Regions from separate parts of the Streptomyces sp. NPDC092370 genome, predicted to be linked through region 1. Evidence: riboswitches for the same ligand, from Rfam matches in the RefSeq annotation. Region 1 holds a riboswitch; the other holds the start of a gene.

The links. Region 1 has a riboswitch for cyclic di-AMP ahead of ACIQHQ_RS25195 (NlpC/P60 family protein). Riboswitches for the same ligand answer to the same signal wherever they lie in the genome.
Region 2: another riboswitch for cyclic di-AMP. It lies ahead of ACIQHQ_RS16905 (M23 family metallopeptidase); the one in region 1 lies ahead of ACIQHQ_RS25195 (NlpC/P60 family protein).

Annotation. Positions count from the first base shown of each region.
Region 1 is NZ_JBIVQO010000008.1:343,845-348,611, reverse strand. Features, by position in the region: gene pcrA (DNA helicase PcrA) at 1-1,377, opposite strand, end outside; cyclic di-AMP (ydaO/yuaA leader) riboswitch at 1,692-1,865, shown strand; gene ACIQHQ_RS25195 (NlpC/P60 family protein) at 1,873-3,048, shown strand; gene ACIQHQ_RS25190 (hypothetical protein) at 3,349-4,284, shown strand; gene ACIQHQ_RS25185 (hypothetical protein) at 4,262-4,615, opposite strand.
Region 2 is NZ_JBIVQO010000005.1:19,168-23,934, reverse strand. Features, by position in the region: gene ACIQHQ_RS16915 (dihydrofolate reductase family protein) at 1-476, shown strand, start outside; tRNA gene ACIQHQ_RS16910 (tRNA-Met) at 1,294-1,367, shown strand; cyclic di-AMP (ydaO/yuaA leader) riboswitch at 1,667-1,823, shown strand; gene ACIQHQ_RS16905 (M23 family metallopeptidase) at 1,835-2,869, shown strand; partial or broken gene ACIQHQ_RS16900 (aldo/keto reductase) at 2,996-3,178, shown strand; gene ACIQHQ_RS16895 (PrsW family intramembrane metalloprotease) at 3,183-4,529, opposite strand; gene trmB (tRNA (guanosine(46)-N7)-methyltransferase TrmB) at 4,589-4,767, opposite strand, start outside.

The DNA.
Region 1 (4,767 bases):
GAAGACCTCTTCGAAGACACGGGACTGGGCGTTGGTGCGGTAGAAGACGGCGACATCGCCGGCCTTGGCCTCTCCGGCGTCCGTGAGGCGGTCTATCTCGTCGGCGACGAACTGAGCCTCGTCGTGCTCGGTGTCGGCGACGTAACCGGTGATCGTGGCGCCCGCGCCCGCGTTGGTCCACAGGTTCTTGGGGCGGCGGGACTCGTTGCGTTCGATGACCGCGTTGGCGGCACTGAGGATGGTCTGCGTGGAGCGGTAGTTCTGCTCCAGGAGGATCGTCGTCGCGTCCGGGTAGTCCTCCTCGAACTGGAGGATGTTGCGGATCGTGGCGCCGCGGAAGGCGTAGATCGACTGGTCGGCGTCACCCACCACGCACAGCTCGGCCGGCGGCACGTCGTCCGGGCCGGGGGGTACGTCGACGGGGTGCTCGCAGGTGCCGACCAGCTCGCGGACCAGGGCGTACTGGGCGTGGTTGGTGTCCTGGTACTCGTCCACCAGCACGTGGCGGAAGCGTCGGCGGTAGTGCTCGGCGACGTCCGGGAAGGCGCGCAGCAGATTGACCGTCGTCATGATCAGGTCGTCGAAGTCGAGGGCGTTCGCCTCGCGCAGCCGCGACTGGTACATGGCGTAGGCCTGGGCGAGGGTCTTCTCGAAGCCGTCGGTGGCCTGGGCGGCGAAGTCCTCCTCGTCGATCAGCTCGTTCTTCAGGTTGCTGATCTTGGCGCTGAAGGACTTCGGCGGGAAGCGCTTGGGGTCGAGGTCCAGGTCGCGGCAGACCAGGGCCATCAGACGCTTGGAGTCGGCGGCGTCGTAGATCGAGAAGGACGAGGTGAAGCCGAGCTTCTTGCTCTCCCGCCTCAGGATGCGCACGCACGCGCTGTGGAACGTCATGACCCACATGGCGTTCGCGCGCGGGCCGACGAGCTGCTCGACGCGCTCCTTCATCTCGCCGGCGGCCTTGTTGGTGAAGGTGATCGCGAGGACCTGGCCCGGGTGCACGTCCCGCTCGGCGAGCAGGTGGGCGATGCGGTGCGTGAGCACGCGGGTCTTGCCGGAGCCGGCGCCGGCCACGATGAGCAGCGGGGAGCCGGAGTGGATGACGGCGGCGCGCTGGTTGTCGTTCAGCCCTTCCAGGAGGGTGGCGGTGTCCACCACCGGGCGGGGGGCGCCGTCCCGGTAGTAGCCTCCCCCGCTCTCGGCTCCGCTCGAGCGGGGGGACCCCCATCGGTCCGGGGGCAGGTCGAACTTCCCGCCGAACAGATCGTCCGGAATCGACTCCGGTACGTGATCGTCCTCGGGTGGCGGCGAGGGCTCGTCCGCGGGGCCCCGCTGGGCCTGGAGGTTCGCCAGGAAGTTGTCGTCAAAGAGGCTGCTCATCGCTCTCCGAGTCTAGGGCGCCCCACTGACAGCCCGCCGCCGCCCTGGAAACATCGCCGCGCGCACGGGCTCCCGTCGGCCATCCGGCGGCGCGTTATCGCCCTGCATGACGGCATGATCACAGGCTGCTACGCCTGATCCAATTGCGGATAACTCATGACCAAACTCCCTCGATCAGTCACTGTGCGCAACGCTCATGGGGGAGGTCACGAAAATGTATCGGGCATATCACCCATCAACCTTCACAGGGGCCACACGAATTGGCTACGGTGCGACCAGGCCGCATGACCCCCACCGGCGAACGTCGCCGGGCCGCGCGGCCTCCGCCGAGTCCGGTGTGCCGCAGCGGCAGCCGGAGCCGGGGACCCAACCGTGAACCTGGGGTGAATCGGCCCGACTCCCTGTGCGGAGAAGGCCGTAGGGCAACCCTTCCGAACCATCCGCCCGAACCCGACAGCTAACCCGGTAGGCGGAACGTGGAAGGAGTCGCCTCCCTTGGCGTCGCACCGCAAGTCGCGTCCTACGGGTACGCGCGTAGCAGGCATACGGACCCCCGCCCTCGCAACGGCGGCCCTCACCTCCGTGGCCCTGCTGTCCCAGTCGGCCAACGCCACTCCCGAGGCCGACGGCAAGCCCAGCCTGGAGGAAGTCGAGAAGAAGGTCGACGACCTGTACCGGCAGGCCGAGTCGGCGACCGACAAGTACAACGCGGCCAAGGAGAAGACCGCGAAGCAGCGCAAGCGCGTCGACACCCTCCTGGACGACGTGGCCCAGCGCACACAGAAGCTCAACGAGGCGCGTGATCAGCTCGGTTCCTACGCCTCCGCCCAGTACCGCACCGGTGTCGCCGCCCCGGACACGGCGACGTTCCTGCTCGCGGACACCCCGCAGGACTACTTCGACCAGGCCCAGCTGATGGACCGGATGACGGGCCGTCAGAAGGTCGCGGTCGACGACTACGTCACGCAGCAGTCCGAAACGATGAAGAAGCGTCAGGAGGCCACCGAGAGCCTGGAGACGCTCACCGAGTCGCAGGGCGATCTGAAGACGGCCAAGGCCACCGTCCAGCGCAAGCTCGCGGACGCGCGCGAGCTGATGTCGAGGCTGACCGCCGAGGAGAAGGCGCGGCTCGCGGCGATCGAGAGGGAGCAGCGGGAGGAGGCCGCGCGCAAGGCCGACGAGCTGGCCCGGCAGCAGGCCGCGCGGCAGCAGGCACAGGAAGAGGCCGCGCGGCAGCAGGAGGGCGGCTCGTCGTCGGGGCCGTCGGGCTCCGGTTCGTCCACCTCGACGGTCCCGGCCGACTCCTCGTACGCCACCAAGGCCGACAAGGCGCTCGCCTTCGCGCGCGCCCAGATCGGCAAGCCGTACGTGTGGGGCGCCGTCGGGCCCGGTTCCTACGACTGCTCCGGCCTCACCCAGGCCGCCTGGAAGGCCGCGGGCGTCGACCTGCCGCGCACCACCTACGACCAGGTCGACGCCGGCACCACGGTCCCGCTCTCCCAGGCCCAGCCCGGCGACCTTGTCTTCTTCTACGACGATGTCACCCACGTCGGGATCTACATCGGCAACGGCATGATGATCCACGCCCCGAAGCCCGGCACGTACGTGCGCGAGGAGTCGATCTTCTACGACGGTGAGTCGGCCGTCCACAGCGTGGTGCGGCCGGCCTGAGCGGTCTCGTCGCGATGTGAGGGGCACGTGCGCGTGCCCCTCTCCTCGCGCGTCCGACGCCCTCCAGTGCCGCGGCAGGCAACGTTTGCCCGTTGAGGCGCGGCGTCCGGTGCGTGCTCTGGGGGTGCCCCCTGTTCGAAGAGCTCGGGAAAGTGCCGGCCGGACGTCCTCGTACGGGATGCGCTTGGGTTTTCGGCCGGTGCGGCGAGTGGGGGTGCCCCCTGCTCGCAGAGCTCAAGGGAGCGTGCCGGGCGTCGCGACGGGGCGAACGTTGCCTGCCGCGGCACTAGCATCGGCACCATGTCCGGTCCCTCCCCGTTTGCCACCTGGTGGGCGACGTATGCGCTGGCGACCGGTGTCGTGTCGGTCGGTCTCGACTCGGCGGGCTACGAGGTCCTCTCCCGCATCACCCTCGCTCTGGCCTGTACGGCCTGGCTGGTGGCGGCCACGGGCCTCGCCCAGCGGGCCCACGGCGAGTGGCGGGCGGAGATGGCGGCGGCGCTCACCACCGTGGCGACGACCGCCGTGCTCGGCACCGGCTTCTCCGCGACCGGTCCGCAGCCGCTCGCCGAGGCGCTGCTGGCACTCGCCATGCTGCTCTGGGCGGCGCTGCTCGGCGTGCAGGCCACAGGGCGGCGCGGAACGGTCTTCCTGCGCTGCGTGGCCACCCAGGGCCTCGCCGTGCTCGGCGCCACGCTCGCCGCTGCGGATGCGGTGGCCTGGCTCGCCCACGCGGCCCTGGTCCTGTTCTGGCTGGGCCTCGCGCTCTACTGCCTCGCACTGTTCCGCTTCCAGCCCCGGCAGGTGGAGGAAGGGCGCGGCGATCACTGGCTCGCGGCCGGCGCCCTCGCCCTCTCCTCACTGGCCGGGGCGAAGCTCCTCAGCGCCGACAGCGCACACCTGTACCTGTGGAACGAGGAGAACACCGACTCCCTGCGCACGACGACCGTCACGCTGCTCGTGCTCGCCCTGATCGCGTGCGTCGCCCTGTTCCTCGCCGAGCTCTTCTGGCCCCGGCACCAGTACGACGTGCGGCGCTGGTCGACGGTGTTCGCCGCGGTCGTGACGGCGGCGGCCGCCCTGGCCGTCGCCGACGCCCTGGACGCCCCCTGGCTCGGCGTCGCCGGAGAGGCGCTGCTGTGGGTCGCGGTGGCCGCCTGGGTCGGGTGCACGGCCTGGGCGCTCGCCTCGGCCCGCGCTCGGCGCTCCCGGATCAGGTCCAGAGCACGGCGATGAAGATGTTCGCCGTCGTCAGCAGACCGACCAGGCCGAAGAGGCCCTTGTCCACCTTCTCGTCGTCCCGCTTCACGTAGACCAGGCCCAGGATCACGATCAGCAGGGCCAGCTTCACGCCGATCTTGACGTTGTTCACGGACTGGTCGTCGGCCTGGTTGAGGCCCACCAGGATCACACCGGTGACCAGCATCGTCAGCGCGCCGTGCAGCATCGCGGGGGTGTAGCGTGCGGTCCCCTCGCCCATCGCCTTCATCTGGGTCAGGAAGCCGCCCAGGAGCGAGGCGATGCCGATGATGTGGAGGCCGACGAAGAGGTGGATGAGTACGTCCATGGGGCCGGAGCCTAATCAGGGGCTCGGAGACCGCCCGACACCGGGCCACTGACGCATATATGCGCCCCATAGCACCCGATCAGGGTCACTCGCCCGCGATGCGACGCATCGGTCATCACGCTGAGTGAAGTAGACGGGCTCGGGGCGGGACC
Region 2 (4,767 bases), on a different contig from region 1:
CGGCCCCGGGCACCGGCCCGCTGCCCGCCGCGGCCGACCACCACTGGCTGGCCCTCGCCTGCGAACTGGCCGGTCGCTGCCCGCCCTCGGACACGGCGTTCAGCGTGGGGGCGGTGGTGGTCGCCGCCGACGGCACGGAACTGGCCCGCGGCCACTCCCGCGAGGCCGGCGACCCGGTCGTGCACGCCGAGGAGGCGGCCCTGGCGAAGCTCGACCCGGCCGATCCGCGCCTCCCCGGCGCGACGGTGTACAGCAGCCTGGAGCCCTGTGCCCGCCGCGCCTCCCGCCCCGCACCCTGCGCCCGGCTGATCCTCGACGCGGGCGTACGGCGGGTCGTCACGGCCTGGCGGGAGCCGGACACCTTCGTCGCCGACGCCGACGGCAGCGGCCTTCTCTCGGCCGCCGGAGCGCAGGTCGTCGTCCTGCCGGAGCACGAAGAGCGGGCCAAGGCCCCGAACCGCCACCTCCCGGGCTGAGTGCGGGCCGATCGGCCCGACACATCCCCCGTCCGCACCGCCGTCCGGGTCGCGCCGCCTCCAGGGTCGGGACGACGGCGCGGAGGCGGCGGCCATCAGGCCGGCGCGCAGACGAAGGACGGCAGCACTGTTCTTCCAGCCGCCGCTCATCGCACTCGCCCTCCTCGTCCCCTCCCGCCGGTCCGACGGCCCGGTCGCCCGCACCATGGGCCCGGCCCTCCCCCCCCGACACCCCCTTCGCGCACCCGGTGTCCTCGTCGGCCGGGCTCGGCCGAATGCCGTGCGCGAGCACCTCACCGCCGGGCGGCAGCCCCGGCGGTGAGGCGTACCTCACAATGCGGGACAGCGCGTACGGCTCGTACCGGCACCGGGCCGGGGGCGTACGAGACCGTCGTCTGTCCGGCCGGCGACGCGGAGGGCCGGGGCTGCGCCGCGGAGCGCGAGGACGCCCTGGCCGCCGCACACGGGCCCCGCTGTTCGCCGTCACCGCCGAGCGGCGGCACGCCGAGAAGGCCGGCAGATCATGGACGCCTGGTCGGCCACGCCGCGCCGCACACCGGGGAGAGGGTGCATCGCGGGCCGGCTGGGCCGGGTCGGTCTGGGCCCGGGCCGCCGAGACCGTGCGGCACACGCCCGGCGGGAACGGATCGGCCGGCCCGTCCCCGCCGCTCACAAGCCGGCCGTACGGACCCGGCCGGCCGGGTCCGACGACCCGTTCACCGCCCGGGAAACCCTCACCCACGCGGGCACCTTGGGCGGCTGAGCGGTGGGTGTGCGCGAACCGTCCCGCGGATGGCGTACACTGGAGTCACAACGGCGCGGGGTGGAGCAGCTCGGTAGCTCGCTGGGCTCATAACCCAGAGGTCGCAGGTTCAAATCCTGTCCCCGCTACTGAAGGCCGAGGGCCGGAATCCGAAAGGGTTCCGGCCCTCGGTGCATTTCCTCGTCACACCGCCGACGTCCCTTACGGTCGGTGAGCGAACCGTCCCACCGCGCATAACAACTGACGCACCGTCAAAACTCGTCAGTCACTTGTGATGCGGTCAACTCGTCCGATTTAAGCCGGTCATGGCAGGTAAGTCCGCGTGAAAAAGGTTAATGATCAAGTGGAATCGCTGGAATACCCCTCGCGCCTCCATTAACGTTCGATAACGCAGCGCGGTCGTCCCAGCCGTCACAGAAGGCGGCTCCGTGCGCACGCGCCGAATCCCGAAAGGGAACCGGGGAACCACCACTTGGGGTGAATCGCGCGGATGCCACCGTGGAAGCACGGCGGGTATACGCGCGTAGGAGACCTTCCTGCTCCGAACCCGTCAGCTAACCCGGTAGGCGAGAAGGAAGGAAAGGAGCACGCCCACGTGGCGTCCAACCGGCCTGCCCCCGCGGCCCCGTTCGCGCCGAAGCGCGACACCGACACCTTCGGCTACGGCGGTCAGCGCACCGACGAGGGCCCGTTCCAGGAGTGGAACCCCACCGAGGAGTCCATCCGTCCCGTCCGTGGCCGGCACCGCGTCACCAAGCAGCGCGGCGGAGGTCTCGCCCGCAGTTCCACCGTCCTCGGCGTCGGTGTCATAGCAGCCGTGGGTGCCGGCGGCATGGCCAGCGCCCAGACCGGCAAGCCCCCGGTGTCCATCTCCGTGCCGGACCTGCCCTCGGTGGGTTCCCTCATCTCGGACGACGACACCCCCGAAGGTTCCGCCACCCCGCTCAGCAGCCTCGGCACCGCCACGGCGGAACCCGAGCAGGGCACCTCCGGTGCGGGCGCCGGCGAGGCGCTGCGCGCCCGGATCATGGCGCAGGTCGAGCTCCAGCAGGACCAGATCGAGACCAAGGCCGCCCAGGACGCAGCAGCCGCCGCCGAGAAGGCAGCGGCGGAAGCCGTCGCCAAGGCGGAGAAGGAAGCCAAGGCCAAGGCCGCCGAAGCCAAGAAGAAGGCGGAGGAGGAGGCCGAGAAGAAGGCCGAGGCCGAGCGGCTCGCCGCCCTCGCCAAGCAGTACACGCTGCCGACCTCCTCGTACACCATCACCTCCAGCTTCGGCCAGGCCGGTGCCTACTGGTCCTCCGGCTACCACACCGGCCTCGACTTCGCCGCCCCCACGGGCACGCCGATCAAGGCGGTGCACAGCGGCACCATCACCGAGGCGGGCTGGAACGGCTCGTACGGCTACAAGACCGTCCTCACCCTCGATGACGGCACCGAGATCTGGTACGCGCACCAGTCGTCCATCGGCGTCAGCGTCGGCCAGAAGGTCAGCACCGGCGACGTCATCGGCCGCGTGGGCGCCACCGGCAACGTCACCGGGGCGCACCTCCACCTGGAGGTCCACTCCGGTGGATCCGCGAGCGGCATCGACCCGATGGCGTGGCTGCGGGGCAAGGGACTGAACCCGTAAGCCGCACAGATCCGTTGCAGCACCGGCGGCCCTGACGACGACCCCTCGACGTCAGGGCCGCCGGTTTTCCGGCGCGGTGTTGGCGGGAGCTTCGCATCCCTGGTGGAACGAGGTTCCCCTGCGGTCGTTGCCGCTGAGCAGGACGTCCCCGTGGCCGCGCCGGCCCTCGCCCGCCTCGCCGCCCGGCCGACCGTGGCAGCGCCGATCGCCTCCGCACGGACGGTGGAGCAGCCGGCCGCACTGGCCGGCGTCGGAGAGCCGACCTTCTCGCAGGCCCAGCTCGATCGGCTCACTCAGGCCTCGGCCTGAGCCCTCAGAAACGGTACGGGTTGTACGCGGGGTAGGGCGCCGGCTGGTGGCCGTAGCCGTGCACGCCGTACACCGGCCAGGGCGGGGCCACCACCGGAACCGGAGGGGCCGTGATCCGGGCCGCGTGGTCCAGTGCCGGGCGGGCCACCTCCCGGCGCCGCCACAACTCGCCGAGCAGCTCCCCCTCCCGCACGGCGAAGCCGGAGCCGGTGCCGCCCCGCCGGGCCCGGTGCCGCAGGAATGCCAGCGATGTCGCGTACGCCTCGTACCGCGCCACCTCCCGGGCCGCCGCCCTGCCCGCGTGCCGGCGGGCGTACTGGCGGGCGATCCGCCGGGCCCGCATCGAGCCGAGCGCGAACGGCTCGGCGGGGGTCAGCCAGCCGGCCACGGCGTAGGCGGGCAGCTCCGCCCGCACGGTCTTCAGCTCCCGCTGCCGGGTCCAGATCACCAGCCACGTCAGCAGCCCGAAGATGGGCACCATGAACGCCGCGTACACGGCGAAGAACCCGTACTCGCCGAACGCCGACGAGCCGTTCCACATCGCGTGCATGCCCATCGCGAGCAGCAGCCCGGACAGCGGGAAGGCGACGCGGCGCAGACGCCGGCGCTCCGCCGAGATGGCGGAGATGCCGAAGCCGATGCCGGTGAGGACCGTGAACAGCGGGTGCGCGAACGGCGACATGATGATGCGCACGAAGAAGGTCGCCGCCGTGACGGACGCGATGCCGGTGCCGCCGGTGAGCTGGTCGGTGCCGAAGGCGGTGCCCAGGTAGAGGATGTTCTCCGTGAACGCGAAGCCGGTGGCGGTCACTCCGGCTATGACGACGCCGTCGACGATGCCGGTGAAGTCGCGGCGACGGAAGAGGAAGACCAGCAGGACGGCCGCCGCCTTGGCCGACTCCTCGACCACCGGCGCTATCACCGTCGCACCCAGGGTGTCAGCGCTGGACGGGTCCGCCGTCGCCGTCGCTATCCATCTCGTCGCGAAGCTGTTGGCGACGATCGCTATCAGCGCCGCCGCGCAGGCGCCCCAGGCGAAGCAGAACAGCAGGTTCCGCCAGGGGCCGGGCTCGACCCGGTCCAGCCAGCGGAACGCGGCTATCAGCAGGGGCACCGGGAGGACGGCCAGCCCCAGCCCGACCAGGAACCCCTCCGTGCCGGTCTCCTCGCGGACCAGGGCGAGGATGACCAGGCCGGATATCGCGAGGAGCGTGCTCAGCGCGCCGTAGCGCACCCAGGCGCGCTGCCACCAGTGGGCGGGCCGCGAGGAGCCGGCTGTGCCTGAGCCGACGAAGGGCGCGCCGTCGGTGGGACCGCTGGGGTACGACGGGTGTGGGGGGCTGGTGGCCACGGCATTGACCCTAACGACGGATGGGCGCTGTCCGCAGGCGGGAGAGGTGCCAGGGGTGGTCAGGCGCCGGCGGGGGACTGGTTCACGTGCTGTACGCGACGGAAGAGGAGGTCGTTCACGACATGTCCCTTGTCCAGTCCCTGGCCCTCGAAACGGGTCAGCGGACGGAAGTCGGGGCGCGGCGCGAAGCCACCGTCGGCCTGCGTGTTCTCGAAGTAGGGGTGTGCCGTGAGGACAT